Regions from separate parts of the Alteripontixanthobacter maritimus genome, predicted to be linked through region 2. Evidence: predicted binding sites of a transcription regulator. Region 2 holds the regulator's gene; the other holds the start of a gene.

Region 1 (15,595 bases), 220 kb from region 2:
TTGTTCGGGCAAGTTTCTCGCCGCCTCGCCGAATGGATCAAGTAGTTTCTGCTCTTCCTTCGCAAGCAATTCCACAGCATCCTTTAAGGCAAAGCATTGGCTCTCTTTCAGTTCCATGTTCTATGCTTTCGGTGGGGGTGGGGGAAGGGGCGACCAGTGTGTCGGGTCTAGGATTGTAGTCGTGTAGCAATCACAGCCCTTCACCCAGCATTCGGGCAATGTCACCAGCCAGGGACCTTCATCATCCTTGTCTATTCCATGAACCTCGCCATCCCATATGCCGCCGATCACCAGCACTTCGCCTTCATCTGGCAACGTCTCAATCGGGTTCCATTCCATAGCTACTGTTCCTTCCTGTGGTGGCCGGATTCAATAGCTTCGGCGATATGACGATCCTGAAGCCCCGCTACTGAATATGCATCGGCGATCGTACTATGGCCTTTTTCCCCGCACACTTCGGATGCATCTAGAAGCGCGTCGGCCCTCGCACGCAGCCACTTCACGACAGCATCACGCTCCCGCTGTTCAGCGGGGGATAGGTCAGTCATAGTGCACCTCCATGTGCTTTGATGGATGGGGTGGGGTTGGCCAGTTCCAGTAGCACATCGGCATGGCAGGGCTGATCGAGGCGGCACCAGCAGGCAAGGTTTTTGCCGCGCAGTTCTTCGACAGGCAGGTTACCGACGATCTCATTATCAAAGCCGCTCACCGCGAAATGCGCAGCCTCAAAGCGGTCCTTGCATTGATGTAAAACGAGACCGCCCCTAATCACCTGGAATCGACGCAGTCGTTCGTTCCATTCCAGCACGAACGGGTTGCCCCACTTATGAGGCCGCGCAACTGAGGCGGTGTTAGGCGGCAACCGCCATCCCTTCTTTCGCGAAAGCTGGACGCGGACAGGTCGAGTATTTATTTGCTTATCAGTCATGCGCGGTCCTTTCGCGTGTGTAGGCCCGGTGTGGAGAGTCCAGTCTCGCATCGGGCCGTTTTGGTTTGAACACCGTCCGCCAAGTCATTGAAGGCAAACGATGCAGTTTTAACATCGCCTGAAACCGTGATTGGCTGTTTTCTGCGTGTCAGCGTATGCATATGCTTAACCGACATTTCACACCTGGTGATTACTCGCGCATCCTAGTTCCATTTCGGGCTCAGGATACAGACCGCTGCGATGATACGCCTGTTCAAACACTACATTCCGCATGCCGTGTTGCTGCTGGGATTGTTCGACCTGCTGCTGTTGATCGTGGCAGGCGAAGGCGCTTGGCTGTTGCGTGCGGCACAGATCGGTACGGGACCGGGGTCAGTGTATACGCGCGTCGTCCCGCTTGCGGCATTCGCCGGCACCGTCTGGATCGCGATGATCTCGGTCGGAGTGTATGGCACCGACGCCCTACGTTCGATGCGCTATGCGTGCGCCCGTCTGCTGGTGGCCATCAGCCTTGGTATCATCGGCTTGTCAGTGATGGATTTTCTCGTGCCGGGCGCCACATTCTGGCGCTCCACACTCCTTTACGCGATGGGTTTCGCCATCCTGCTATTGGTGGCGAACAGGCTGCTGATCGGCAGTTTCATCGGAACCTCCGCATTTCGCCGCCGTGTGCTGGTGCTGGGCGCTGGCAAGCGCGCGATGCGGATTAAGCGCCTTTCGGAAAAGGATGGTAGCGGTTTTGCCGTAGTGTCCTTCCTCGGCATGAATGAAGGCGCGCTGGAAGTGGAAGAGGCGATTCCGCGCGCGGCAATTCACGATCTGGGCCGGTTCGTGGAAAATATCGGCGCGAGCGAAGTGGTTCTGGCGCTGGAAGAGCGCCGCAATGCGTTGCCTTTGAAAGACCTTGTGCGGGTCAAGACCATGGGCGTACACGTCAATGATTTCAGTAGCTTCATGGAACGTGAGACGGGACGCGTCGATCTGGACACGCTCAATCCCAGCTGGTTGATTTTCTCCGACGGCTTCTCCTCGGGTCGGGTCATCTCCAGCGCCGCAAAACGCATCTTCGACGTAATTGCCAGCCTGACGCTATTGCTGCTGACGCTGCCGGTGATCGCGTTGTTCGCGATCCTTGTAAAAATGGACAGCCGCGGGCCGGCATTCTTCCGCCAACAAAGGGTCGGGCTGTATGGGCGCGATTTCGAACTGGTGAAGCTGCGCAGCATGGCCACCGATGCGGAAAAGGACGGTGCCAAATGGGCGTCGCAGAATGATCCGCGCGTTACCAGGTTGGGCAAGTTCATCCGCAAAGTGCGGATCGACGAATTGCCGCAAGTATGGACGGTGCTGACCGGCAAGATGAGCTTTGTGGGTCCCCGTCCGGAAGTGCCGCAATTCGTCACCGATCTCGACGACAAGATCCCCTATTATGCAGAACGGCACATGGTAAAGCCTGGCATAACGGGATGGGCGCAGATCAACTATCCTTATGGCGCTTCGGTCGAGGATTCCCGGCATAAGCTGGAATATGATCTGTATTATGCGAAGAATTACACCCCGTTTCTCGACCTGCTGATCCTGCTGCAAACGCTGCGCGTGGTATTGTGGCCGGAGGGCGCGCGCTGAGCGTGAACGCATGACCCTTGGCTCCATCCACCTTTGGGCAATCGCCGGCAGCGCAACGCAGATTGCGGGCGCGGCGGCATGCCTGTTTGTGGCGGTCTGGTTATGGCGGCTTCCCGCCCGCCGCGCGAAGCAGCGTGTTCCCGTTACTGCCGCGCTTCTCGCAACAGCGCTGTGGTGCCTGGTGTCCGCGTCGTGGGGATCGGGTGCCCCGCTTGTGAATATCGCCGAAACGATGCGCAATCTTGCCTGGCTCCACGTCATTTATCGGCAGTTCCAGTATGACGGACGGGCCGAGCGGCTAACCCCTGTCAAACCGCTCGTATTTGCGTTGGCGCTGGTTGAAGGGATGCAGCCGCTGCTGGTAGTGCTGACCGCCGGTCTATCGGGCGGTCAGAGCCTTACCATGCTGGCCGAGCAGGTGTCCGCCCTGTTGCGGATGCTGTTCGCGGTGGGCACGTTGATGCTGCTGCACAACGTGTATTCGGTGGCGGCGCGGTCGCAAGCGACAGCCATGCGCTGGGCGATTGCAGCGCTGGCGCTGTTGCTGGCTTTCGATCTGAATTACTACACCGCCGGCTATCTTGGTGATGGGTTTTCTCCGCAACTGGCCAGTCTGCGCGGGTTGATCGTTGTGTTTGTCGCCGCGGCAATCTTGATGACGGCCAGCGCACGCAGCGCCGATTTGCGCCTGCGTCCATCGCGCGCAGTGGCATTCCAGACCCTGTCGCTCGCGGTAATCGGACTGTATTTCGGCGCGATGGTCGTGGGCGCGCGCTCGCTCAGCTTGCTGGGTGGGGACCTTGGTCGGCTGGCGCAAGTCGGTTTCGTCGTCGTGGCAGCGGTTTTTGCCCTGGTTGCCCTGCCGTCTGACAAGCTCCGCGGGTGGCTTCGCGTGAACGTCGTGAAACACCTGTTCAAACACCGATACGACTACCGGGCGGAGTGGCTGCGCTTCACCCAAACGATCGGCCGGGCGGATCGCGGCGACGCCAGTTTCGGGGAACGGGTGGTACAAGCGATGGCAGATATCACCGATAGCCCGTCGGGATTGTTGCTGCTGCCGTCGGACGATGGTGCGTTGGAACTTGGTGCGCGTTTCAACTGGCCGACCCTCGACGTGCCGCCGCGCGCATTGCCGGCGCGGATAGTGTCGCTGTTCGAACGGCATGAATTCATTCTGGACATGGACGAGGCCCGGTCCGGAACCGATTACCACGGTGAACTGCCCGCCATGCCGGACTGGCTGATCGGAGAACAACGCGCATGGGCTATCGTGCCTCTGCTGCATTTCGACCAGCTTACCGGCGTGGTCATTCTTGCACGGCCCAAGCACGTTCGCAGGCTGGACTGGGAAGATTTCGACCTCCTCCGCATCGCGGGTCGGCAACTGGCAAGTTACATGGCAGAACAGGCAAGCCAACGTGCCTTGCTGGAGGCCAACCAGTTCGACGATTTTAACCGGCGGATTGCGTTCGTGATGCATGATATTAAGAACCTTGCCAGCCAGATGTCGCTGCTTGCGGGCAATGCTGAGAAGCACGCGGATAATCCGGCCTTCCATGCCGATATGCTCGTCACCCTGCGTAATTCGTCCGACAAGCTTGAGACATTGCTGGCAAGGCTCGGCCGCTATGGCAAATCGTCGCAAAGCCAGGCGCAGGACGTCGACCTTTCCGAACTGGCTCGCAAGGTTGCCGCGCATTATGTCGGCACCCACCCGGTCCAGCTTTCGCGGGACGAGCAGTGCATTGTGGCTGGCGATCCCGAGGCGCTGGAACAGGCGTTGATCCACATTGTCGGCAACAGCGTCGATGCCAGTCTCGTCAATATGCCCGTCATTCTGGACGTGTCCAGCGACGCGCTGGAAGGTCGTATCGAAGTCAGCGATTCCGGCTGCGGCATGAGCGCCGAGTTCATTCGCGAAGGACTGTTCAAACCTTTCGTGTCGACCAAAGAAGGCGGCTTTGGTATCGGCGCGTATGAGGCGCGCGAGCTTATCCTCGCAATGGGCGGACGATTGGACGTCGATGCCCGGGAAGGGCTCGGTTCACGCTTCGTCATTCGCCTTCCGATAGCGGCAGCCGCGCAGCTGCGTACGAACCACGTTTCGGATGAATCCGCACGAGACGACGCACACGTACAACATCCGAACAAGGTTGCATGATGCCCGATACCAAACCCAAGCTGCTGATCGTGGAAGACGATGCCGGGCTGCAGGCGCAGCTGAAATGGGCGTATGAAGATTTCGAGGTTGTCCAGGCTACCAATCGCGATCAGGCTCTGGCCGCCTTGCGATCCGATATGCCGGCCGTGGTCACGCTGGATCTGGGCCTGCCGCCTGACCCTGACGGCACCACCGAAGGTTTCGCCGTGCTGGACGAAATCATGGCGCTGAAGCCCGACACGAAAGTGATCGTCGCATCTGGCCACGGCGCCCGCGAAAGCGCGCTGACGGCGATCGAACGCGGTGCTTACGATTTTTATCAGAAGCCGGTGGACATCGACACTTTGGGGCTGATCGTGCGCCGGGCGTATGAACTGCACCGGATCGAGGCAGAGAACAGCAGACTGGCAGCACGCGTGTCGCAGGAGCAGACCGTGCTTGGCCGGATTGTCACTGCCGCACCGGAAATGAGCAAGGTCGCCCGCACGATCGAACGGGTCGCGGATACGTCCGTGTCGGTCATGCTGCTGGGCGCGAGCGGTACCGGAAAGGAGCTGATTGCGCGGGGCCTGCATGATGCCAGCAATCGCGCGGATGGGGCATTCGTGGCGATCAATTGCGCTGCCATCCCCGAAACGCTGCTGGAAAGCGAACTGTTCGGCCATGAAAAGGGTGCGTTTACCGGCGCAGTAAAAACCACGGAGGGCAAGATCGAACAGGCCCATGGGGGGACGCTGTTCCTTGATGAAGTAGGTGACATCCCGCTGCCGTTACAAGTCAAATTGCTGCGCTTTATCCAGGAACGGACGATCGAGCGCATTGGCGGCCGGAAGGAAATTGCGGTGGACACCCGAATCGTGTGCGCCACCCACCAAAACCTGGAAGCAATGATCGGAGAAGGGCAATTCCGCGAAGACCTCTTCTACCGCCTCGCCGAAATCGTCGTGAATATCCCGACGCTCGCTGATCGGCCCGGCGACGCCGTGCTGCTGGCCAAATTCTTTCTCGGCCGGTTTGCTGCCGAAATGAACCCGCAGGTAAAAGGCTTTGCGCCTGATGCATTGGCCGCGATCGACGGATGGGGATGGCCGGGAAATGTGCGCGAACTGGAAAACCGGGTGAAGCGCGCCACCATCATGGCAGACGGCAAGCTGGTGTCCGCCGAAGATCTCGATCTGGGCGAGGACGACGATACACAGGCGCTGAACCTGAAGGCAGCACGTGAAGTGTCGGACCGCAAGATCATCCGGCATGCCCTGAGCCGGAGCGACGGCAATATCTCCAGCACTGCAAAGATGCTCGGCATCAGCCGGCCCACCTTGTACGATTTGCTCAAGCAGTATGATCTTCAGCCCTAAAACCCATTCAGCGATATTGCTTGCTTGCTGCACGCTGCTTGCCGCGTGTGGAGGCGGTCCGGACACACCTGACACAAGGGGCGATGTTGCCGCGCTGCTGGCGGATGGTGACGGATTTTCTGCCGAACTGCGCCTTCGTCAGAAGCTCGAGGATGGAGCGGGCGAGGCCGAAATCGCTGCCGACATGGGCGAAGCGGAAATGTTGCAGGGCGAATTGGGGGAAGCGCGCCGTTGGCTCGCACCCGGTGCGTTCACGCCAGATACGGCCGCGCGCGGCTTCCTGCAGCTTGGGCGGCTGGAGATGCGAGAGGGCAATCTGGCTGCTGCGGGACAAGCGTTCGACCGGTCGGCGGCGATCGATGACGAAAACCCGGAACTATGGGTGGATATCGGGCGCCTGCGTTATCGCGGCGGGGAGCAGGCGCAGGCAGTCGAGGCAAGCGAGCGCGCTGTGGAACTGGGGCCAAACCACGCCGCTGCCTTGCAGTTTCACGGCCAGCTCGTGCGCGATTCCGATGGTATGGACGCCGCCCTGCCGTGGTTCGAACGTGCCCTGAAAAGCAATCCCGATGATGCCGAACTGCTGGGTGAATATGCGGCCACGTTGGGAGAGACCGGCCGCGCAAAGGAAATGCTGGCCGCCATTAGAAGGATGACCGAGATAGCGCCCGGTCATCCGCGCGCATACTATCTGCAAGCGGTCCTGGCAGCACGGGCGAACCAGTTCGATCTTGCGCGGTCGCTCTTGTCACGCAGCGGCAACCTCGACCGGAATGTCCCCGCGGCGATGCTCCTGTCCGGCCTCATAGACCTCGAGAACGGCAATTATTCCAGCGCCGCGCAGATGTTTGACCGGCTGTATCGGCTACAGCCCGATAATGGCCGCGTACGCGACCTGCTGGCGCGCGCGCTGTCGCTCTCCGGAGCCGATGGCGAGTTGATCTACCGCATGGGCGAGGCCGCCAGTCGCCCCGGAAGCAGCCCCTATCTGCTCGAGCTAATTGGTAGGGCGCAGGAACGGGTGGGCAACCGCAAGGCCGCGGCGGATGTACTGGCACGTGCGGCGCAGCCTCGCAGTGCCAACCTGGCCGCGTTGCGAGGCAACACACCGCTTAACGTGGCGCAAACGCGCGGAGCGGCGAGCGGCCGCGATGCATTGGCGCTGGTGCGCGCGCTGATCGTGGATGGTCAGTTTGATGCCGCCGCCAGCAGCGGCGCCGCGATCCGCCGCCGCTTTCCCGGTTCTGCCGACGCGTTGGGGTTGGCCGCCGATGCAAGCCTTGCCGATACGCAGATACTGGAAGCGATCGAGTTTTACCGACGATCGGCAGATATTCGCAGGCCCTGGCCGCTCACCCGCCGCATGATCGCCGCTTATCGCGCGCTCTACCGCCAAGACGATGCCGTATCGCTGTTGGAACGGCATCTGGCGGGCGATCCCGGCAATCACGAAGCGGCGGCCATGTTGGGCGTGGTCATGGCCGAGCGTGGGGACTGGATTCGTGCGGTGGCCGCACTCGATCACGCTATTGCGCATGGCGCGTCGCGTGATCCGGAAATGCTGGCTTTGCGCGCGCAGGCGGCGTTGCGGCTACGCCGTCTGGAAGAGGCGCGCGCTTTTGCTGTCAAGGCCTACGCCGTCCAGCCGATGAACCGCTTCGCTACGCTAACCCTAGGCCTGACACTTGGCAAAGAGGAGGGGCGCGACGTGTTCCTCGAAAAGGCCGGTGCGATTTCGACGAGATAGCGGGTCCAGCAGGTCGACTTTGGCATTGATGCGGGGCAGGGCGACCATCGTCCATGAGAATGCTTGCCCGCCTGTTCGATCCGATGGTCCGGCTGTTACTGCTTGCCATCGCATTCGCCGTAATCTTGCCTGCGACCGGCGATGCGCGCGTGGTCGCAGGCTGGATCAGCGACGGCGCGATCTTTCTCCTGTTCCTGCTGAACGGATTGCGGCTTTCGCGCAGCGATGTTGCAGGTGGTTTGCGAAATTTGCGTGTGATGCTGCCACTGGTCGCTTGGTGCTATGGCGCGATGGCGCTGGCGGGGCTGGGCTTGTGGCACGTAACCGCATCGGTCTTGCCACCGATGCTGGCGCTCGGGTTTCTGTTCCTCGGCACGCTGTCATCCACCGTGCAATCGGCAACGGCATATACTTCGATGGCAGGCGGCAATGGCGCGACATCGGTAGTGGCCGCAGCCTTGCTCAACATCCTCGGCGTATTTGTCACTGCTCCCTTGTTTTCGGTATTGGGGGGCGGCGGGGCCGTAACGTTCGGTTCCGAAGCGCTGATACGCATCGCACTGATCCTGTTGTTACCGTTTGCGATCGGTCAGATGTTTCAAGTCCGCATGGCGCGCTGGACTGCGGCCAATCGCCCGCTGATTGGCTGGATGGACCGTATCGCCATCGGGATCGCGGTTTATGTCGCTATGTCCGGCGCGGTTGCCGAAGGGCTGGGAACGCGCGTCGATCCGGCGGCGTGGGGCTGGCTTGGTGCGGGTGTGGCGGTATTTTTGCTCTTCGGCTTCGGCGGAGCTTGGACAGCAGGCGGTGCTCTCCGGCTGCCGCGCGGCGATCGTATCGCGTTCCTGTTTGCGGGCGCGCAGAAAAGCACTGCGATGGGCGTACCGCTGGCCAGCATCCTGTTTACGCCGGCGATGGCCGGGCTCGTGATTGTGCCGTTACTGGCCTATCACCTGCTGCAACTAGTCGTCTCCGCGCCCATCGCACAGCGCCTTACTCGGCAGGCGCTTCCCTGAGCGCTGCTCCCGTGTTTCGCGCCTCGGCCCGGTTGTGCCGGACCGACCACCAAAGCGAAATACCGATCAACGTTGCACCGATCAGACCGGTGATGGTTTCGGGAATGTGGAACTTGGCCGACAGTAGCATGATCGCTCCCAGCGCAATGATGGCCCAGAACGCGCCGTGTTCCAGGAACCGGTATTCGGCCAAAGTTCCCTTTTTCACAAGATGGATTGTCATCGAGCGCACGAACATCGCGCCGATCGACAGACCCAGTGCGATCACTACCATATTGTTGGACAGCGCGAAGGCCCCGATCACCCCGTCGAAGCTGAAGCTCGCATCGAGGATGTTGAGATAAAGGAACCCGCCCAGACCGCTACGCACGATTGCTCCACGGGCGCGCGCTGCCTCTTCTTTCAACTCCAGCAGCGTGCTGACCCCTTCGACGGCGATGAACGTGACCAGACCGAGTATTCCGGCGGTCAGGAAGGTCAGCGCGTCGTCGGGCGTAAGCAGGCCTGCAATGCCCCACAGCACGAGCAAAAGGATGGCAATCTCCGCCGCGGGCAGGGCGGAAAAGCGCGCGAGAAATTTCTCCACCGCGCTGATCCAGTGAATGTCTTTTTCACCGTCGAAGAAGAACTTGAGGCCAACCATAGCGAGGAACGCGCCCCCGAACCCGGCAATGCTGACATGGGCGGAACTGACCAGTCGTTCGTATTCTTCCGGATCATTGAGCGATAGGTCGATCGCCTGCATCGGGCCGATGCCTGCAGCAATCGCCACGATCGCGAGCGGAAACACGATCCGCATCCCGAATACGGCAAAGGCGATCCCCCAGGTAAGAAAGCGCCGCTGCCAGACCTCGTCCATATCCTTCAGGACGCTGGCGTTCACCACCGCGTTGTCAAAGCTTAGCGATACTTCCAGTACGGATAATACAATCACGATCCACAGTAGCGCCAGTGTACCTGATACCGTGCCGGTGCTGGCCCAGCCATACCATACGGCCAGGCCTAGGCAGACAACGGTGAAGATGATCGAAAGCGTGTAGAAGCGCAGCAGCGTGGCCATATCAGTCCGGTCCTGTCGGAAAAGTTTTGCGTCAGCCCTTGGGCTGGTAAGTCTGTTCGGCGGTGGGGAAGCTGCGGTCCTGCACTTCGGCAGCGTATTGCTTCACGGTGTTCTCGATGGTTTCCGCAATGTTTTCATATTTCTTCACGAAGCGCGGTACCCGTTCGAACATCCCCAGCATATCTTCGGTAACAAGCACTTGCCCATCGCAGCGGGCCGACGCGCCGATGCCGATAGTAGGGCAGGCAATCGCTTCGGTCACGGCAATCGCGATCGGTTCAACGACGCCTTCCACCACCACGGCAAATGCGCCTGCTTCGTCTAGCGTGCGCGCATCGCTGACGATCTTGTCCGCCTCTGCATCGCTGCGTCCGCGCGCCATATAGCCGCCGAGCATGTTTACCGCCTGCGGAGTCAGGCCGACATGCCCCATTACCGGGATGCCGCGCTGGGTCAGGAAGGCGACGGTTTCGGCCATGGCCTCGCCCCCTTCCAGCTTGACGGCAGCCGCGCCGCTCGCCTTCAGGAGCGTGGCGGCGCTTTCAAACGCCAGCTGCGGGCTGGCTTCATACGCTCCGAAGGGCATGTCGACGACCACAACGGCATGATAGCTTCCCCGCACCACGGCGGCGGCATGGTTAGCCATCATATCCATCGTCACAGGGACAGTGGAGGGGAGGCCGTAAATGACTTGACCCAGCGAATCCCCCACGAGCAACAGGTCGCAATGCGCATCCAGCAACTGTGCCTGCCGCGCGGTATAGGCAGTAAGCATCACCAGCGGATCGGCTGTTACACCGTCCACCTTGCGGCCACGGATGCGCGGCACCGTAAGGCGCTTCATCGGCGCGGGTGTAGGATTGGCGCGGCTGGTTGCCGTGTCGAGCTGGAAGGTGGTGGACATGGGCACGGCTCTTATCCCTTCGCGCAGGCGTTGAAAAGCTGAGCTGCAAATATGCCCGGGGTCTTGGCGAGCCGGGACTTTCCATGCACAAGGCGATCGGGAGGCGCGGGTACCGCGCTCATGAGGGAACATACGACATCATGGTTGCAACCACCGGAAGCGACGGCATCACCAAACGCGACGGCTGGTCCTCGCGATCGGCATTTATCCTAGCGGCGATCGGCTCGGCTGTCGGGCTGGGGAATATGTGGCGGTTTCCCGCCGAAGCTGGAGCAAATGGCGGCGGCGCTTTTGTGCTGTTCTACATCCTATGCGTCGTTCTGATCGGCTTGCCGGTCCTGCTTTCGGAAACGCTGATCGGCCGCCATGGACAATCTGCGGCCCCTGAAAGCGTGCGGCGCATGGCGCAGGAATCAGGCAAATCGCGGCATTGGGACGTGCTGGCGTCGGTCGGGGTCTTTTCTGCCTTTCTCATCCTCAGTTTCTACTGCGTGGTCGGCGGCTGGGTGCTGTATTACGTCGGCGCGTTCGTGCAGGATCTTTTCACGACCGGTCTAACCGGCGGTGCGTTCCAAGGCCGTCCGGCCGAAGAGGTCGAGGCGCTGTTGCCTGGCTTGTTCGGTAACGGCACCTTAATGGTCGGATTGCATGTCGCGTTTCTGGCGGTCACATTCTACTTCGTCGCCCGCGGCGTATCGGGCGGTATCGAATGGGTCGCGACCTGGCTTATGCCGGCGTTCTTCGTATTGTTCGTGGCGATCACGATCTACGGTGCCTTCACCGGAGCGTTTGCCGAAGCGCTAAGTTATCTCTTCACGTTCGAACCTTCCAAACTGACAGGAAGCGTGATGCTCGCCGCAGTGGGCCAAGCGTTCTTCTCGCTGTCGCTGGGTGTGGCTGGGATGATGACGTACGGCGCCTATGTCGGGCGGGACGTCAATCTTGGCAGCACCAGCGGTATCATTGCAGGCGCAGATACGCTGGTCGCATTGCTGGCCGGCCTGTGCATCTTTCCAATTGTGTTTGCCGCCGGGTTGGAGCCGAATGCCGGCCCCGGCCTGATGTTTCAAAGCTTGCCGCGCGCGTTTCAGGATATGCCGGTCGGCTCGTTGGTCGGAATGCTGTTCTTCATCATGGTATTCTTCGCTGCGTTGACCAGTTCGGTATCGCTGATGGAAGCGCCCACCGCTTGGGTGAAGGACAAGTTCGGCATCGCGCGGCCCATCGCCGCTGCCATTGTATCCTTCGGGGCGCTGGTTCTCGGCGCGCTCGCTGCATTGTCCTTCAACGATCTGTCCGAATTCCAGCCGCTGACCGGTTTTGCCCTGTTCGAAGGGCAGGGCATGTTCGACATTCTCGATACCCTGACAAGCAAGATCCTGATGCCGGTCGGCGCTATTCTCACATCGGTATTTGTGGGCTGGATTGCGTCGAAGCGGTTGGTGGATAGCGAAAACGGTTTGAGCGGCGGTCTGCATGTATTCTGGCTGTTTCTGGTTCGCTGGCTTTGCCCGATCGCGCTGGCGTTGATCCTGCTGGTTGGCATCTTCCCTGAAGTGTTCGGTATGGAGTAACTCTTCAGTTCGCTTTCAGGCGCGCTGCATAAATCGCCTGCGCACAAAAAAAGGGCCGCTCCCAAAACGGAAGCGGCCCTTTTTTGTCGGTATTACCGTCAGCCTACAGGCTGGTTTCGACGTGCTTCTTTTCCGCTTCGTCATGCACAGTCATGCCCAGCGCCATCTTGGCGGTGGTCAGCAAGCCCAAATCGGCGCCCCAAATCTCGGCATCGCCGAGGTCCATGCGCAGGAATAGAATGTCGGGATCGTCCTTCCCGCCGTCGTACCAGGCTTCGACGAAGTTGTTCCACATATCGTCGAAGCGCTGCCGGTCGGTCTCAATCGCCAGTGTCCCGTCGAAGCGGGCAAACATCTCGTGGTCCTTGCTTGCGAAATTGGCTGTAGCCTTACCCAGCTTGGCGAAGTCGCTGCGCGTTTGCGTGAAGAACCAGATTGCGCTGTTGGCATCCTTGTCCAGCTGTGCGGTCATCGGCACGGCAGTATCAGGCTTGCCGTCCAACTGTAGAAAGACGAACGGCGAATCCGCCATCGCTTTCCAGAATTGAGTCTTCTGCTCGTCGGCGGTTGGGTTGTCGGTCATAAAATTCCTTCCTTTCGCCACCAACGATATTTCGCGCAGCATCGTTCCCGTGTGAAAATGCCGGGAAGGTCCGCACGTGGGGCTCGGCGTTGAAAGAAAGAAGCCGCCCGTCCTGTAAAACAGGGCGGGCGGCTAATGTTCAAGAGGTCGTAATTACTTCGACGGTGCCACGAGCAGGCGGTTGTTAAGTGGCTGAAGCGAACGGGCGGTCATGCCCAGCGCGCCCTCGAAAGCCGCGATTTGCGCCGGGCTGGCTGTCATCACCGTCTCGGCAACATGCCAGTTCACATTTTCGCTGCATGGCGGCGTAGTAAGTGAACCCATATAACGATGAACCGAGAGATCGGCCGGAACCATATCGCTCATATCGACCGTAACATCGCCGCCATTCCCGCGTGGCATGGCATCGACGATATTCTGGAGCGCCGGATTGGCTGCGCCCGCTTCGAACATTATTCCAAGAACCCCAAGCGTACCGTCACTGGTCGCGTGTACCAGATGTGCTGTCAGCGGGTAGCGCTTACCGCTGACGGCGTGCTCGGAGGGGGTGTGGAAGTGCACCTGCAACAGGTTGAACAGGCGGTCTCCGGAAATCATGCCCTGGCCCGTCGGCGTATCGACCTGGACCTTGTGCGTGCCGATAGCGAGCTTGCCAGCCGCGTTGCCATATGCGGCAGAAAGTTTCACATCGCCGATAGCACTGGCCTGATCGAGTTCGATCGGGGATTGCATCGCGCCAGCATCGCAGGCGGCATAATCGGAATTGGCGTTGGACCATCTTTCGGCTGTCATGCCGTCGGTATACTTCCAGTCCAGCTGGCCATCTGCTGCTGCGGCACCCGTGGCGATACCGGCCGCGGACAGTGCGGTCAGCGAGGCAGCGGCAATTGCAGTCTTGAATTTCATGTTCGTCTCCAGTCATCTGTCGCAAGGCATGACCGCCCGGCAAGATCGGTTGCAAATTTATATAGAGGATCGAAGAGAATATTCGGCCCCTGTATGCTACGTCCGACATCACGAGTTCTTACTCGCCAGAGGGGCCCGGCCGCGTTCATACTACGTGTCATTTACGGACCGGTTCCCGCCCTTGCAGCATGGCGTACGTCCGGATTGATATTTGATCATGCACCTTGGAAGGCGCGCCCGCATGCACAATATGTTGGAAAAGTTCTGGCTTTTCCCCGTATTGGAACATATAAAGAACGCATGGCGCAGCAGACGATTTTGCAGAAGTTGGAAATACTTGCCGATGCGGCCAAGTACGATGCCTCCTGCGCGTCATCGGGTACCGCGAAGAAAAACTCGTTGGGTTCGTCGAAAGGTATCGGTTCGACCGAAGGGATGGGTATCTGCCATGCCTATGCACCTGATGGCAGGTGCATATCGTTGTTGAAATTGCTGCTGACGAACCACTGCATTTTCGATTGCCACTATTGTGTGAACCGCAAAAGCTCCAATACGCCGCGCGCCCGGTTTACGCCGCAGGAGGTCGTGGATCTCACGCTGAACTTCTACCGGCGCAATTATATCGAGGGTCTTTTTCTCTCTTCCGGTATCATCAAGACATCGAACCATACGATGGAACAGATGGTGGAAGTCGCGCGCATTTTGCGTGAAGAACATGATTTTCGTGGGTATATCCATCTGAAGACCATTCCTGAGGCTGATCCCCAACTGGTGCATCAGGCGGGGCTTTATGCAGACCGGGTTTCCATCAATGTCGAACTGCCCACCGATAGCGGATTAACACGTCTCGCGCCGGACAAGGACGCGCGCCAGATCGAGGGCGCGATGAAGGGCGTGAAAAGCTCTATCGTGGAAGCAACGGATGCGCGCAAACGGTTCAAACATGCGCCTCGTTTTGCACCGGCAGGGCAGTCCACGCAAATGATCGTTGGCGCGGATGCGGCCACCGACGCCGATATCGTCGGGAAGGCGAGCCGGCTATACGATGGGTACAGTCTGCGCCGGGTATACTATTCCGCCTTCAGTCCAATCCCTGACGCAAGTGCTGTGTTACCTCTGAAACGTCCGCCGCTTATTCGCGAACATCGCCTTTATCAGTCCGACTGGCTGATGCGGTTCTACGGTTACAAGGCTGGCGAAGTGATGCAAGCGACGGGTGCTGATGGAAACCTCCCGCTCGATATCGATCCCAAACTTGCCTGGGCGCTCAAATTCCGGGGTGAGTTCCCGCTGGATGTGAACCGCGCGCCGAAAGACCGCTTGCTTCGCGTACCGGGGCTGGGTGTAAAGGCGGTCAACCAAATTCTTGTCGCTCGACGCTACAAGACATTACGGTTGGAGGATGTGGGTAAACTGACCGTATCCATCGCCAAGGTTCGGCCGTTTATATGTACGCCGGATTGGCGCCCGACTCAGCTGACGGACCGCGCGGACTTGCGCGCATTGCTTGCTCCGAAAGAGGAGCAGCTGGAATTGTTTGCCGCATGACCGCGATGGCTAATGATCTCACGCAGGGCGCGTATTATTCGATCGAAATGCCCGCGCCGGACGATTTCGCGTTTTGGCGTGAACAGGCCCGGCGTTTGGTGCAATGCGGTGTCCCGCCGGACAAGGTTGCTTGGGTGGAGCCGGGTGGTTCTGGCGACCTGTTTTCGCAAAGTCAGCT
Region 2 (15,595 bases):
GGTGGCCGACGATTCGCCGCTTCTCGAGCAGGCACGCCAGCAGATCGGAACCCTTGCAGCACAGGAATATTCCGAGCAGCTTATCAATGCCATCCGTTCCGCCGAAGGGGTGGAACGGAACGAAGAGGCTATTGCCGAAGTGCGCGCCTCGTTGCTCGGCAACAATTGACGCGATCGGACCGGGCCGCTGACTAATAAGCTTGCCGATCCACAACACCCGTTTCCCGGATTGCGCGGCGCAGATGACGCGGTGCAGCAGTTGGGGGACGGGAAGCCTGCGCTTGTCTGGCGGACCATCGTGGCGGACTGCGACACGCCGGTAGGTGCCGCCACGAAGTTGATGCAGCCCGAACGCGGAGACTTCCTGCTGGAATCCGTCGAAGGCGGCGAAATTCGCGGTCGCTACAGCCTGCTCGGGCTCGATCCGGACCTGCTGTTCCGAAGTGTGGATGGTAGACCCGCGATCAACCGGCAGTGGCAGCATGACCGTGACGCGTTCGAAGGGCTGGACGGTAGCGCGCTGGCGCAGCTTCGCGGCCTCGTCATTGCTTGCAAGATCGACGTACCAGACGGTCTGCCGCCGGCGCTTGCCTGCCTGGTAGGTTACTTCGCCTATGAAACCATCGGTGAGGTGGAGACCGTAACACGCGCTAAAGGCGAAGGGTTGGACCTGCCCGACATGGTATTCGTCCGCCCGACTGTGTTGCTGGTGTTCGATTCTCTGAGCGATGAACTGCACTGTATTGCGCCGATTTGGGCGAGCCCGGTTTCGCCGGAACACACAGTGGCAAAGGCTCACGACCGGATCGACGAAACGCTGCGGCAGCTTGCTCTGGGCCAACCCACCTCACCCGGCCCCCTTGCGAGCGAAGGCGAAACGGATTTGACGCCGCAGCCCATGATGAAACCGGGCGAATATGCGTCCATGGTTGCGCAGGCGAAGGACTATATCGTGGCAGGGGACGTTTTTCAGGTGGTGCTTTCGCAGCGCTATTCCGCACCGTTCACCTTGCCACCGCTGGCGCTCTACCGCGCGCTGCGGCGGGTCAATCCATCGCCGTTCCTCTATTTTCTCGACTTGCCCGGATTTGCCGTAGTCGGTTCGAGCCCCGAAATCCTTGTCCGCGTGCGGAACGACGAGGTCACCATCCGTCCGATTGCAGGTACGCGGCCGCGAGGAGCCACGCCGGAGGAGGACCGCGCGGCGGAGGAAAGCCTGCTCGCCGATGCCAAGGAACGCGCCGAGCATTTAATGCTGCTCGACCTCGGTCGCAACGATGTTGGCCGGGTTGCCAGGCGCGGCACGGTCGAAGTTACGGACAGCTACACCGTGGAACGCTATAGCCATGTCATGCACATCGTCAGCAACGTGGTAGGACAACTGGACGACCGGTACGATGCCGTCGACGCCTTGTTTGCAGGCTTTCCGGCAGGCACTGTCAGCGGCGCGCCAAAGCTGCGCGCATGCGAGATCATTGCCGAACTCGAACATGACCGCCGCGGGCCATATGCAGGCGGTGTGGGGTATTTCTCGCCGGATGGCTCTGTGGACAGCTGCATCGTATTGCGAACGGGTGTAGTGAAGGACGGACGGCTCCACGTGCAGGCAGGTGCCGGCATTGTTGCAGATAGCGACCCTGTTTACGAAGAACGCGAATGCGAAGCCAAGGCCGGGGCCTTATTTGCCGCCGCGCGCGAAGCCGTGCGGGTCGCAAGCGAAGTGGATTACGGTCAATGATGCGGCTGCTCATCGTTCCTCTGGCACTGACGCTGGTGTCCTGCGGAGACACGCCGGAAGGAAAGCCCGTCATGCGCACCGAAATCGGTAGCGGAGTGGCCGAGGATATCGCCGCGACGGGTGCAGAACCGGGGCAAGTCCTATCCGACGATCCCGCGTTGACACCGGGCCGTCCATCCGCCTGCCGCACGCTGATGTTCGAGGGCGCGCGCTTTACTCATTGCATTGCCGACCCTGCCAGCCACCGGATTACCACCGCACTGGGACCTGAAGGCGGCGCTCCATACCGCAGCCTGGCCCGCCTCGCCGCGGAGCGTGAGGCAAACGCCCCGCCGGTCGCCTTCGCCGTAAACGCCGGCATGTATGACGATGAGGGCAAACCCATCGGTTATTTCGTCGAGAACGGTAACCGCCGCAAGGAACTGAGTCGCACCGAAGGAGCGGGCAATTTCCATCTGATGCCCAATGGCGTTTTCTTCGGCACGAGCGGGAAATGGCAGGTGCGCACGAGCGACGACTTCTACCGCAATGTGGGCGACCGACCCCGATTCGGCACACAGAGCGGCCCGATGCTGGTAATCAAGGGCAAGCTGCATCCGGAAATTTCGCAGGACGGGCCGAGCAAGGCCATCCGCAACGGCGTTGGTGTGGCCAAGGACGGCAAGGCGCATTTCCTCATCTCGAACGAACCGGTCAGTTTCGGCAAGCTTGCCCGACTGTACCGCGACGAATTGAAGGTGCCCGACGCGCTGTTCCTCGACGGGAATGTAAGCTCACTTTGGGACCCTGTCTCGGGACGGCTCGACACCGGGCCCGCGATTGGCCCATTACTCGTTGTCGAACTGAAGGAGTAGCGGGCAGCCATGACCTCACCCGACATCCTCGTCATCGACAATTACGACAGCTTCACCTTCAACCTGGTGCACTACCTGATGGAATTGGGTGCGACGGTACAAGTGGAGCGCAACGATGCGCTGACTGTGCAGCAGGCGACAGACCTCGCGCCGCGCGGTATCCTGCTGTCCCCAGGACCGCGCACCCCGGACGATGCCGGTATTTCGCTGCCGCTGGTCGCTGCCTGTGCCGACAAACGCCTGCCGCTTCTCGGAGTATGTCTCGGCCATCAAGCGATCGGCCAGCATTTTGGCGGGCGCGTGGTGCGTGGCGGGCTGATGCACGGCAAGACAAGTCCGGTGACGCATGACGGTAGCGGGGTTTTTACAGACCTGCCCTCCCCGTTCCTCGCCACCCGCTATCACTCGCTGGTCGTGGACGGCATCCCCGATGTGCTGGAAACAAACGCCACCAGCGAAACACCGGGGCTGGACGGGACCAGCGTGATGGGGTTCCGCCACCGCGAGCTTCCGATCCACGGCGTGCAATTCCATCCCGAAAGCATCGCCACAGAACACGGCCACGCCTTGCTTGCCAATTTCCTCCAGATCTGCGGTATCGAAACGAAAGTGCCGGCATGACCGAACTCCCCACAGCCGATACGCAACTGACGGAAGCCGAGGCGGAAGTGGTCTTCGGCCAAATCCTCGACGGAGAAGTCGGCGATGAAGAAATCGGCAGGTTCCTTGTCGATTTAAGCCAGCGCAGCGAAACGGCAGAGGAAATCGCCGGGGCTGCGCGCGCGCTGCGGGCCCGGCTGGTTCCGATAGATGCGCCCGATGGCGCAATCGATGTGTGCGGTACGGGCGGCGACGGGCATCACACGCTGAATGTCTCCACCGCCGTATCGCTTGTTGTCGCAGCTTGCGGCGTGCCGGTCGCCAAACATGGCAACCGCGCGGCATCGTCGAAATCGGGCGCAGCGGATACGCTGGAAGCGCTCGGTCTGGATATGGAAGCGGCCGGACGCACTGCGGAAAAGACGCTGGCGGAAATCGGCATCTGTTTCCTGTTTGCCAAGAACCACCACCCGGCCATGGGCCGCATCCAGCCCATTCGCCAGCGACTTGGCTGCCGGACGATTTTCAACCTGATGGGCCCACTGTCGAACCCCGCGCGGGTGGACCGGCAACTGATCGGCATCGCGCGGCCGGCTTACGTGCCGATCTATGCACGCGCCAAGGCGCAGCTCGGCACCAGTTTCACCATGATCGTTTCGGGAGACGAGGGTCTGGACGAGTTGAGCCTGGCCGGCGGGAACGAGGTGGCCGAAGTACGCGGCAGCAGTTTCGCCATGCGCCGCTACGATGCCTCATTGGTGGACGTGCCAAACGCCCCTGTCGAAGCGATCCGCGGCGATGATGCAATTTACAACGCCCGTGCATTGAAGGCTTTGCTGCATGGCGCACCGGGGGCCTACCGCGATGCGGTGGTGTTCAACGCCGCAGCTTCGCTGATCGTCTCCGGCACCTCGACCGAATGGGACGATGCAGCCGACCGTGCGCGTGCAGCGCTGGATATAGGCGCGGCAGAACGGTTGCTGGGACAATGGATTGAGATGGCGCAATGAACAAGCTGCAGGAAATCTGCGCAACCAAACGCGCCGAAGTCACTGCGCGAAAGGCAGTGCTGTCGCTGGCGGATCTGGACGCCCGCGCTCAGCAACATAGCGCCCCGCGCGGCTTCAGGGCTGCATTGGAGTCCAAGGCGAAGGACGGGTTCGCTTTGATCGCGGAGATAAAGAAAGCCTCCCCTTCGAAGGGATTGATACGCACCGACTTCGATCCGGCGTCCCACGCGGTTGCGTATGAGAAAGGCGGTGCCGCCTGTCTTTCGGTACTGACCGACGCCCCCTATTTTCAGGGTCATGAAGATTACCTGATTGCCGCGCGCAATGTCTGCGCACTCCCGGTCCTGCGCAAGGATTTCATGGTCGATCCATGGCAGGTCGCAGAAGCCCGCGCGATCGGCGGTGATGCGATCCTGATCATCGTGGCCGCACTGGAAGATGGCGCGATGGCAGAAATCGAAGCGGCGGCGTTGGAGCATGGCATGGACGTTCTGGTCGAAGTGCATGACGAGGCCGAACTGGAACGCGCCCTGACGTTGCAATCCCGGCTGATCGGCGTCAACAACCGCGATCTGCGTACATTCACGACCGATCTGGCGACCACCGAACGGCTCGCTCCCCTTGCGCCAACCGGCACGCTAATGGTGGCCGAGAGCGGCATTGCCAGTCACGATGATTGCACCCGGCTCGCCCGATCCGGCATACATACGTTCCTCGTGGGCGAAAGCCTGATGCGTCAGGACGATGTCGCCGCGGCGACGCGGGAACTTCTGGTCGGATGAGCAAGCTGACCCATCTTGATAGCGACGGTAATGCCCGCATGGTCGATGTCGGAGCGAAAGCCGCGACGGCCAGGCGGGCGGTCGCGCAGGGCAGGATCACCATGTCGGCGGAGGCTCTGGAAAGTATCCGCGATGGCAATGCTCCAAAGGGTGACGTGCTGGCCGCCGCTCGCATCGCAGGTATTATGGCGGCGAAGCGTACGGGCGACCTTATCCCGCTGTGCCATCCGCTTGCGCTGGACGCGGTAACCGTAGACTTTGCGTTCGAGGACGGGGGACTGACCGTCACTGTGGCAGCATCCCTGACAGGCAAGACCGGCATCGAGATGGAGGCGTTAACGGGTGTAAGCGTGGCGTGCCTCACCATCTACGACATGGCCAAGGCGCTCGATAAATCAATGGTCATAGAAGGCATCCGGCTGCTGTCGAAATCGGGCGGCAAGTCGGGCGACTGGCACGCTCCGGCATGAGCGCGCTGATATCGCTCGTCGATGCCCAGGAGCGGTTGCTAACGCTGGTGAATGCGGCCGATACTATCGCGCCGCAGCCTGTCGAAAGCCTGCTGGGCGGATATCTGGCAGAGCCGCTCCTCGCAGCCCGCACGCAACCTGCAGCGGACGTGTCAGCGATGGATGGCTATGCGGTCGCCGGTAAGGGTGCTTGGAAATTGGTCGGGGAAAGCCGGTGCGGCCTACCGTTCGGCAGTCATCTGGCCGACGGTGATGCTGTTCGCATATCGACCGGTGCCCATTGTCCGGCCGGAACGCAGGCAATCCTGATACAGGAGAACGCCCAGGTCGAAGGCGAGATCTTGAGCCAGGCCGATGGTGCGCTGGTTCCCGGCGAACACATTCGGAGAGAAGGCTTCGACTTTGCCGATGGCGACCCATTGCTGCCTGGCGGAACCCGGATCGGCCCGGCACAGATCGCACTTGCCCGCGCGGCAGGTCACGGCCGGCTTCCTGCAAGGCGTAAACCGCGGATCGTTATTCTGGAATGCGGGGACGAGTTGACCTCCGATCCTGCGTCGTGCGGGCATGGGCAAATACCCGCCAGCAACGGCGCGATGCTCGCCGCGATGGCAAGCGCGGAACTGTGCGACATAGTGGCCACCCCACCCTTGCGCGACACGCCTGACGCTCTGGTCGACGCATTGGATGCCCATGCCACCGCCGATCTTCTGGTTTTCTCCGGCGGCGCCTCGGTCGGCGATCACGATCATGTTCGCCCATCGCTCCAACGGGCCGGCGCGGACATTGCGTTCTGGAAAGTAGCGATGCGGCCCGGCAAGCCGGTGATGGTCGCACAGTTGGGCAAGCAATTAATCCTCGGCCTGCCGGGCAATCCCGTGTCGAGCTTCGTCACGGCCTTCCATTTCATGCTGCCTGCAATCCGGCGGCTTTGCGGTGCGAGCGAATGCCTTGTGCGCCCCGTACCGATCCTATTGGGACGGGACATGGCTGCGGTCGGTGGACGGCAGGAGTTTGTGCGCGCGCAAATAGCAGACGGGGTCGTCACACCGCTGGACCAGCGCGACAGCAGCGCGCTACTTACGCTCGCCACCGCAAACGCGCTGATCGATCGGCCTGCTCACAGCGCAGAGATGAAAGCAGGAACACACGTTCCGACCTATCCGATCCAGAATGGCGGAAATGCTTGACTTGATGAAATTCGTTTCCTAATTGTTCCGTATTCGTTCACCATAAGGTGGCGAAGGAACGGGCGATTAAGGAGCATTTCGCCATGCTGACCGCAAAGCAGCACGAACTTATTCAGTTCATCCAGCGACGCCTGGAAGAAACCGGCATTTCCCCCTCTTTCGAAGAGATGAAGGACGCGCTGGACCTGAAAAGCAAGTCCGGCGTCCACCGCCTGATTTCCGCGTTGGAAGAACGCGGCTTCATTCGCCGCCTTCCGAACAGGGCGCGTGCGTTGGAAGTGATAAAGCAACCCGAAGATGCGACGCCAGTGTCCGCTGCGAACAGCGCGGATAACAGCAATGTGATTTCTCTCGCAGCGGCGAAGGCTGCGCGGGCACCCGAGCCTGCTAACGACGTGATCGACGTACCCTTGCATGGGCGTATTGCGGCAGGCGCACCGATCGAGGCGATCGAGGGGCAGAACAGCCTGCCTGTTCCTGCCGCATTGCTCGGCCCCGGTGAACATTATGCGTTGGAAGTCTCCGGCGATTCCATGATCGAAGCAGGTATTTTCGACGGTGATTTCGCTCTCGTGAAGCGCACCGATACCGCGCGAGACGGGGAGATTGTGGTGGCACTCGTCAATAACGAGGAAGCGACGCTTAAGTATCTGCGGCGCGAAGATGGGCAGGTCGTGCTCGATCCAGCCAATCAGGCCTACGACGCACAGATTTACCGTCCGGGCGAAGTAGAGGTTCAGGGCAAGCTGGCAGGACTGCTACGGCGCTACCACTAGTAGCGCGAAAGCTACCAACAGAGAATTTGAAGTTGGCAAGGGGCGGCAGATTGCTGCCCCTTCGCTTTATTAGCTTCTCGCGCGGGGGTCTCGGTGCTCTAAGAATGTGCAGCGCGGTGAATTTGCAGCCAGTGTTTGCGTAACCCGCCCGGCTTGCCAGTCATCGGTCGTCCGGTTTCCACCACCCGTGGCTTCCCTGCGTATCGGCAACGGCATCGAAGCGCGCTCCGTCCAGATCAACGGCCAACCCTCCAGTTTGCTCCAACAATCTGCGATCCGCCTTAAGCCAGCGCGGCGCACAGCTTTGCGGCAGATATCGGTCCGCAACCACGATATCGCTGCGTTCGCACGCTGCGGCAAGCGCGCGCTCCTCGACCAGATCCCGACTTCGGGCGAGCAGGATTTGCCAGGTCTGCCCGCCCCGCTCCAACGCCACCACGCAAAAGTCCGGGCTACAGCTCGCTCCCGGCCAATCTGCGATGGCCACAGGCTGCCCGGCCACACCCGCCAGTTCGGTAAAGTTGTCGAGGACATAGCTGCTGCGACTATCCCGGAGCAGGATAAGCTGGTTGCCCTCCCCCGCTATACCGACATGCCGACCATCGCCGGAAATCAACATATCAGGCGCGGGAGTTGCCGCCGCCATGACAGCGGCGGTTGCGATCGGCAGGAGACCATATAGCCGCGCATTACCGCGCCACAACGCAAGCCAGAGCGCCCCGCCCACATACAGCATCACTGTTCCCAGCCCAATCTGGGGTGCCAGCTTCACAGCGCCCGGCAGCGACGCCGTATAATGTGCTATACCGAGCAGCGCCTCCAGCGATTTGCCTGCCACCCACCATGCCGGTGCACCCAGCCCCACCACATCGAGGAACAGCGCCACTGCGATGAGCGGCATCGACGCGAACGTCACCAGCGGGATCGCGATTACATTCGCGAACGCCCCGAATAGCCCCGCACGATGGAAGTGGAACATGACGATCGGCATAAGCGCAATCTCGATGACGAAGCCGGTCACAAGCAACATCACAGTCCCCCGCCCCATCCGCGCGAACCAGCTTTCGTCCCTTGTTAGCAGGAACGCCCGCACAGGTGCGCTGTTGTGCAGGGCGACGATGGCGATCACAGCGCTGAAACTCATCTGGAAGCTGGGTCCGACGAGCGATTCCGGCCAAAGGAGCAGCACGAATAGCGCGGCCAACGCGACCATTCGCAAACTCAATGGCTCCCGCCCCAGCGCCAGCGCCGTCAAGACAAGCAGCGCTGCTACACAGCTGCGCACGGTTGGCACCTCCGCCCCGGTCAGGAGTGTGTAAGCGACACCCGCCAGTGCAGCCAACCCGGCAGCCACCACCGGCAACCGCACCCTCAATGTCAACCATGGCCATAAAGCCAACAGCCGTATCGCGAGCAGATACGCCGCCGCGATCACGGCGCTGACATGCAGCCCGCTGATCGATAGCAAATGTGTGAGGCCGGCATCGCGCATCGCGTCGGCATCGCGCTCGGTCACGCCGCCCCGGTCGCCGCTGGCAAAAGCGGCCGCGATTGTACCGGGCGATCCGCCGAGCTGCTCGCGCACATGCCCCGATATCTGCCGCTGCCAGCGCGCAATCTGGCCCCCGCCCTGCCCTGCCGAGACCACTTCCAGATCGCCCACCAAAGTGGCGGTCGCAGCCAATCCCTTGAACCAGGCCGCGCGTGCAAAATCGTAGCTGCCTGGAAGCATTGGCGGCGCAGGGGGCATCAGGCGTGCACGCAATCGCAGCACAGCACCTTCCGCCGCCAGCGGCTTGTCGCGCGCGAGCGGTACGTTGATCCGCACCTTGCGCGCAGTGCCGGTGGCCGCATCCCGCATGGCCAACGTCAGGCGGACGCGGTCCTGCGAAGGTTGTTCCTCACGCTCCAGAACCCGGCCTTCGAAGCGCATCACTCGCGGGTAATCGAGCGGCTCCGCGCCGATCATCTCGCTTCGGCTCCAGACGGTCGCAGTGCCCAGCAACGTCATTATCGACAGCGCAATGACCGCGATCCGTATATTCGCCCGCGTGCCGCCGGGTTCAAGCAGAGCCGAAGCCGCGATTGCAGCCAGTGCCAGCGCCGCCATGGCCCCGATCCACTGCCACGGCGCATCGAGCCAGAACCACAGTCCGATCCCGCCGGCGAACGCCACTGCCAGCCATGGTCCGCGGTCATGGCTTGCCGTCCCCAGAAAGCCTTCGAAACGGTCCGCCAGCCAGCCTGCGGTACTGGACACGGCCCGGCCCATGCGCCAAGGACGCTGCACTGCAACATTTTCGCCATCGCCCGCATTACCCAGCGGGATTTCGGGCGCCGACTGGCTGCTCATGGTGCACATTGATAGGAAGCTTACCGGTATGGCAACAGGCAGCGGACAGGTGGTCACCCGCTTCGCCCCTTCCCCCACGGGATTCCTGCATATCGGCGGCGCGCGGACCGCGCTGTTCAACTGGCTTTTCGCGCGTCATCACGGCGGCAAGGCCCTGTTGCGGATCGAGGACACCGATCAGAAGCGTTCCACGCAAGAGGCGATAGATGCAATTGTGGAAGGGCTGGACTGGCTCGGCCTGGACTGGGACGAACCGTCTGTATTCCAGTCGCAGAATGCCGCACGCCACGCCGAAGTGGCGCAGCTGCTGCTCGATCATGGCCATGCCTATAAATGCTATGCCAGTACCGAAGAACTTGAGGAAATGCGGGCGGCACAGCGCGCAGCCAAACAGCCCATGCGCTATGATGGGCGCTGGCGCGACCGCGATCCGACAGATGCCGCCGAGGGGACTCCCTTTGTCGTTCGATTGAAAACTCCGTCCACTGGCGAGACCACGATTGCCGATGAAGTGCAGGGCGAGGTCACCGTCGCAAACGAGGAAATTGACGACTACGTGCTGCTGCGCGCCGACGGCACACCGACTTATATGCTCGCCGCCGTGGTGGACGACCACGATATGGGTTGCACCCATATCATCCGCGGCGACGATCATCTGAACAACGCCTTCCGGCAATTACCGATTTACCATGCCATGGATAGGATCGAGGGTGGCTGGCCTCAGCCTGTCTACGCTCACATTCCGCTGATCCACGGCAGCGACGGTGCTAAGCTATCGAAACGGCACGGCGCCCTTGGCGTCGAGGCCTATCGCGACGAGATGGGTATTTTGCCCGAGGCGCTCTTCAACTACCTTCTCCGGCTCGGCTGGGGCCATGGCGACCGCGAAGAGATCACCCGCGTCGAAGCCACGTCGCTATTCACTCTCGATGGCGTTGGTAAGAGCCCGTCGCGCTTCGATCTGAAGAAGCTGCAGAACCTGAACGCTCATTATATCCGCGAAGCAGATCCGACCAGGTTGGCAGGCATCGTCGCGCCGCTGATCGATGGCGATGTTGACGAGCAATTGCTGGCCCGGGCGATGCCGGTGCTGACAGTTCGCGCGAAGGACACAGGCGAACTCGCCGAAGGTGCGGCGTTTCTGTTTGCCAAGCGTCCGCTTGCCGTTACGGAAAAGGCGGCCAAGCTGCTTGACGATACCGGACGCGAGCGACTGGCGCAGGTTTCGGAGCGGTTGAAGGGCGAAAAGGACTGGACAGCAGATGCACTTGAGGCCAGTCTGAAAGCCTATGCCGAGCAGCTCGAACTGGGTCTTGGCAAGCTGGCGCAGCCCATGCGTGCGGCACTCACCGGAACGACGACCTCGCCCGGTATTTTCGATGTTCTCGTCCTGCTCGGCAGGGAGGAAGCGCTGGCACGGATCGACGATCAGGTCGATCGGTCGGCCGCCCCCCGGACCGACGCAGACACATAAATTCAGGAGCTTTCGCATGGTGGATAACAACGCGACCCTTAATCTGGGCGAGCAAAGCCTCGACCTACCCGTTCTGGAGGGCAGCTGCGGCCCGGATGTCGTCGATATCCGCAAGCTTTACGCACAGACCGGAAACTTCACATACGATCCGGGATTCACCTCGACCGCCAGTTGCGAGAGCGCGCTGACCTTCATCGATGGCGAAGAAGGCGTGCTGCTGCATCGCGGCTACCCCATCGGCCAGTTGGCTGAAAGTTCCAGCTTCATGGAAACCAGCTATCTGCTGTTGAACGGCGAGCTGCCCGATCAAGACACGCTCAATGACTTTACGCATACAATCACGCGGCACACGATGTTGCATGACCAGTTGCGCCAGTTCTACCAGGGCTTCCGCCGCGATGCGCACCCGATGGCAATCATGTGCGGCGTGGTCGGTGCGCTGTCCGCGTTCTATCACGACAGCACCGACATTTCCGATCCCGAACACCGCAAGATTTCCAGCCACCGGCTGATCGCCAAGATGCCGACGATCGCGGCATGGGCCTATAAGTACTCCATCGGGCAGCCATTCCTGCAGCCCGATAATTCGCTCAGCTACACCGGCAATTTCCTGCGCATGACCTTCGGCGTTCCGGCTGAGGAATACGAAGTTCTTCCGGCAGTAGAGCGCGCGATGGACCGTATTTTCATCCTCCACGCCGATCACGAGCAGAACGCCAGCACTTCCACCGTGCGGCTCGCCGGATCGTCCGGTGCCAATCCGTTTGCCTGCGTTGCGGCTGGTATTGCCTGCCTTTGGGGGCCGGCTCATGGCGGCGCGAACGAAGCGGCGCTCAATATGCTGCAGGAAATCGGCACGCCCGATCGCATCCCTGAATATATCGAGCGTGCGAAGGACAAGAACGACCCGTTCCGCCTGATGGGTTTCGGACACCGCGTGTACAAGAACTACGACCCCCGCGCGACGGTAATGCAGAAGACGGTTCGCGAGGTCTTCGAAGCCCTGAACGTCACCGACCCGGTATTCGAAACCGCGTTGCGGCTGGAAGAGCTGGCATTGAGCGACGATTACTTTGCCGAGAAGAAACTGTTCCCGAATGTAGACTTCTACTCAGGCATCATTCTGTCTGCGATCGGTTTCCCGACCACGATGTTCACCGCGCTCTTCGCTCTTGCCCGCACGGTCGGTTGGGTAGCCCAATGGAACGAAATGATTTCCGATCCCGGCCAGAAGATCGGTCGTCCGCGTCAGCTTTATACTGGCCCGACGCAGCGCGACTATATCTCGCTCGACAAGCGTTAATTCTAAACGACTATTTCAGGAAGGGCGCCGATCTCGGCGCCCTTTTTGCGTCAGGATGCGGCGGGCAACAGCAGCGTGAACGTCGCACCCTTGTCCGGTTCGCTCGAGACAACCAAATCCCCACCCATCGCTCTTGCAAGGCTTCGTGAGATATACAGACCAAGGCCGGATCCGCCATCCCCGCCCCGTCCGAGACGCTCGAACTTGTCGAAGACGACTGCCTGTTGCTCCTTGGTAAGGCCCTTCCCTTCGTCCGCAATTGCAATACCAACGCGATCACCTTCGCTTTTCAGGGAAAGCGTGACGGCCGATCCCTCCGGAGAATATTGCATCGCATTGCCTACCAGATTGAGAAGTATCTGGAGAACGCGCCGATCTTCTGCCGTTGCGAAAACACTTGTTGCTGCTTCCGGTTTGACGAGCGTGATCTTGCGTTCTGCAGCCTTCACCGCGAGGATACCCGCTGCGCGCTGTGCCGCATCGCCAAGGTTCACACGGTCTGCCGCCGTCGAAAAATCGCCGGATTCCAAAACTTCCAGATCCGACAGGTCGTCGATAAGCGACAGCAGATGCTGGCCGGCAGTAGCGATGTCGGCTGCGTAATTGCTGTACTCGTCTGCCAAGGGGCCTGCCAGTTTAGTTCGGATGGTCTCGGCATTGGCGATGATGCGCGCGATCGGTTGGCGCAGCACAGGCGACAGTTCGCTTCCCAGTCGGGGTGCGTGAGAATTGTGGACCGCAGGAGCTTCGTCCTGCGTAAATTTAGCTGGGCCTTCCTCAATCGGAGTGTCGGCAACCAGCAGCAATTCGAAGCCGGAACCACCAGGCTCGGGCACGCCGAGTGGAACCAGATGCGCTGTCCAGCGCCTATCCGAACCGGGAAGCGAACATATACTGCCGTCCATCAGTCGCCAATGGAGCGGCATTTGATGCGCGGCATCTTCCAACGTTACGAAATCGGTCCAGGGTCGGCCGATATTGGCTAGCATGCGGTCGGCGCATTGGTTGGTGTCGACAGCATGGGGTTCCGCCGAGAGCAAGTGTTGCCGCTTGTCGAGCCGCGCGGTCAAATCGGCCGAATGCCGATCGATGGCGACCTTGCGTTCGGCTACATCGTTCTGGTTCGGCCGCGCGATCGGGGATGTTTGCCAAGTGGCCACGCCGATCTCGAACCCGCCAGTAGCTGGGCCATCGGGTTTTTCATCGTCTGATGACATTGGAATGATTTCGACCCAACTGCGGATGACATCTTCGCCGTCCATCGCTTCCATGGGTCGGGCGATACGAAAACCGTAGGTCCGTGCCTTGTGTACCAGCTCCGACAGTTCGGGAATGGCTATCCGGCCGGGTATCGTGCCGCCGCAGCGTTTTTGCAGGGTTGCAAGCGGTTCGTCGGCAGACAGCAGTTGGCCGTCCGCATCGGTACGCCCATAGGCCAGCATCTTCCCGGAACTGGCACCAATAGCGCTCATGGCGCAGAATGCCCGCCGCCCGCCTGCGCAATCATCGTCGCAGCGCGGTCGACCCGCAGATGTTCGAACCCTTCGGGCAACGCGAAATCGGGGTGCACACACATGAACTGTTTTTCGATTTCGGAAGGCCGCAAACCAGCGGCGCGCAGTCCAAGTGCGAGGCGAGCCAGTTGACGCTCGCCAGTGCTGGCCACGACCACCTCGCGGGTTTGACCGCTCAAGTCGGCAAGCGCGGTCAGGAACAGGGCTGCACCGGAGTGCTGCACATTTAACGCCGCCCGCGCACCGGGGCCCATATTCGCAGTGACGCGGGATAGCAGCCCAAGACGGCTCGTGCGCTCGTCCATCGAATCCCTGATGCGCGCCTCGGCCTTCTGCGTGTCGCCCACAATGTCGCTGAAATTCGCCAGCGTCCTATGCAGCAAGTCGCCCGGCAATTCGGACAGCGGCAGCTCCATCCTGCGTTGCGCCTGTGTAAATCGGGCCTGAGCAGCGAGCAGGGCCATAGCGGTTTCCGCAACACTTTCGTCATCGGCAGCAATCAGGCTTTGCAGCAAAGGGCACAGGACCAGATCGATGGCGCTCCGGGCCTCGAGCCGAAATGACAACTGCCATTCCAGTGCCAGCGCGTGGACGTGGTGCAGCAACGCCGGATCGCGGGCGAGTTGCGCCCCGAACGGTGCGGCATGGTCGATTGCAAACTGCCTTGCTTCCTCTACCTCCAGCGTTTCGGCATGGACGCGCAACATTTGCGCGGCAACGTGTTCGATCATGGTCCGCACCCGCACCACAATCTCGTCACTGAACATCGAATTGTCGGTGCTGGCCAGCAGATGTCCCAACACCGGTGCGATCGTCCCGCGCGCAAGATCCCCCTGGTCGAGTTCCTCCTGAAGGATGGCCTCGACCGGAGCTTCATCTTTTCGCGATTCCGCAGGCTCGATCATGCGCACGCCCTATCGCAGTTTAGTTAATCCGTGGTTAGTGAAAACAGCCCAGCGTGACAGCGCGATTGTCACCGTGGCGAGGCCGGCCATCAGCGCTGCTGCAGTAACCCAGCTTCCAAGGATTCCGCCACTTGTCAGCGCCAGCGGCAGCACTCCCTTGTCGGCGAATATCGAGCCGAACCGACCCGGTTCCGCCGCCGCCGTGCGGACCAGTGCAAATGTCGCAACCGCGACGAACACTGCAAACAGCATCGGCACGGCTGCAGAGAGGGCGAGTGCCAGCAGCACCGTCCCAGTCAGATCCAGCACTATAGTGATCACAATGCGGGTCCTAGGAGGCATGGCCCTACCGCGGATCGCGCTAATGAGATTGGCTGCGCCCAGCACGAGTACGCCGGCAGACAACAGAGTCATGCCGACAAGTGGCAACAGTTGAAACGCGCACAGAACTGCCAGCGCGGCCAGCGCCCAGCCAAGTCCAGCCAGCACCAATGGAGCCCTGTCCGCCCGCTCCGCAATGCGCTGTAATGGATTGCGCAGCATTTCGGCCACGAAGCGCGAGGCTGGGCCGGGCACAGCTGCGATGGCTGCCTTGACGTGCAGTGTACCGTGCCGCGCCGCAACCA

What was found. The regulator LexA, encoded in region 2, represses DNA repair genes until DNA is damaged. The targets are predictions, from matches to a motif close to GTTCCNCNCTTGTTCT.
Region 1: a site for LexA is predicted at 14,152-14,167, ahead of HME9302_RS04985 (putative DNA modification/repair radical SAM protein). Genes of this name have one in related genera too.

What each region holds. Positions count from the first base shown of each region.
Region 1 is NZ_QBKA01000002.1:969,913-985,507, forward strand. Features, by position in the region: gene HME9302_RS04915 (hypothetical protein) at 1-117, opposite strand, end outside; gene HME9302_RS13655 (DUF4326 domain-containing protein) at 545-979, opposite strand; gene HME9302_RS04935 (TIGR03013 family XrtA/PEP-CTERM system glycosyltransferase) at 1,169-2,554, shown strand; gene prsK (XrtA/PEP-CTERM system histidine kinase PrsK) at 2,565-4,718, shown strand; gene prsR (PEP-CTERM-box response regulator transcription factor) at 4,718-6,076, shown strand; gene HME9302_RS04950 (tetratricopeptide repeat protein) at 6,060-7,823, shown strand; gene HME9302_RS04955 (bile acid:sodium symporter) at 7,877-8,842, shown strand; gene HME9302_RS04960 (DUF475 domain-containing protein) at 8,820-9,902, opposite strand; gene panB (3-methyl-2-oxobutanoate hydroxymethyltransferase) at 9,934-10,806, opposite strand; gene HME9302_RS04970 (sodium-dependent transporter) at 10,947-12,380, shown strand; gene HME9302_RS04975 (pyridoxamine 5'-phosphate oxidase family protein) at 12,484-12,963, opposite strand; gene HME9302_RS04980 (carbonic anhydrase) at 13,117-13,869, opposite strand; gene HME9302_RS04985 (putative DNA modification/repair radical SAM protein) at 14,170-15,417, shown strand; gene HME9302_RS04990 (UdgX family uracil-DNA binding protein) at 15,414-15,595, shown strand, end outside.
Region 2 is NZ_QBKA01000002.1:1,191,698-1,207,292, forward strand. Features, by position in the region: gene HME9302_RS05985 (SurA N-terminal domain-containing protein) at 1-169, shown strand, start outside; gene HME9302_RS05990 (anthranilate synthase component I family protein) at 341-1,738, shown strand; gene HME9302_RS05995 (phosphodiester glycosidase family protein) at 1,735-2,592, shown strand; gene HME9302_RS06000 (anthranilate synthase component II) at 2,602-3,213, shown strand; gene trpD (anthranilate phosphoribosyltransferase) at 3,210-4,202, shown strand; gene trpC (indole-3-glycerol phosphate synthase TrpC) at 4,199-4,984, shown strand; gene moaC (cyclic pyranopterin monophosphate synthase MoaC) at 4,981-5,454, shown strand; gene HME9302_RS06020 (molybdopterin molybdotransferase MoeA) at 5,451-6,644, shown strand; gene lexA (transcriptional repressor LexA) at 6,728-7,420, shown strand; gene HME9302_RS06030 (ComEC/Rec2 family competence protein) at 7,581-9,773, opposite strand; gene gltX (glutamate--tRNA ligase) at 9,802-11,247, shown strand; gene HME9302_RS06040 (citrate synthase) at 11,264-12,550, shown strand; gene HME9302_RS06045 (sensor histidine kinase) at 12,601-14,022, opposite strand; gene HME9302_RS06050 (hypothetical protein) at 14,019-14,969, opposite strand; gene HME9302_RS06055 (hypothetical protein) at 14,979-15,595, opposite strand, start outside.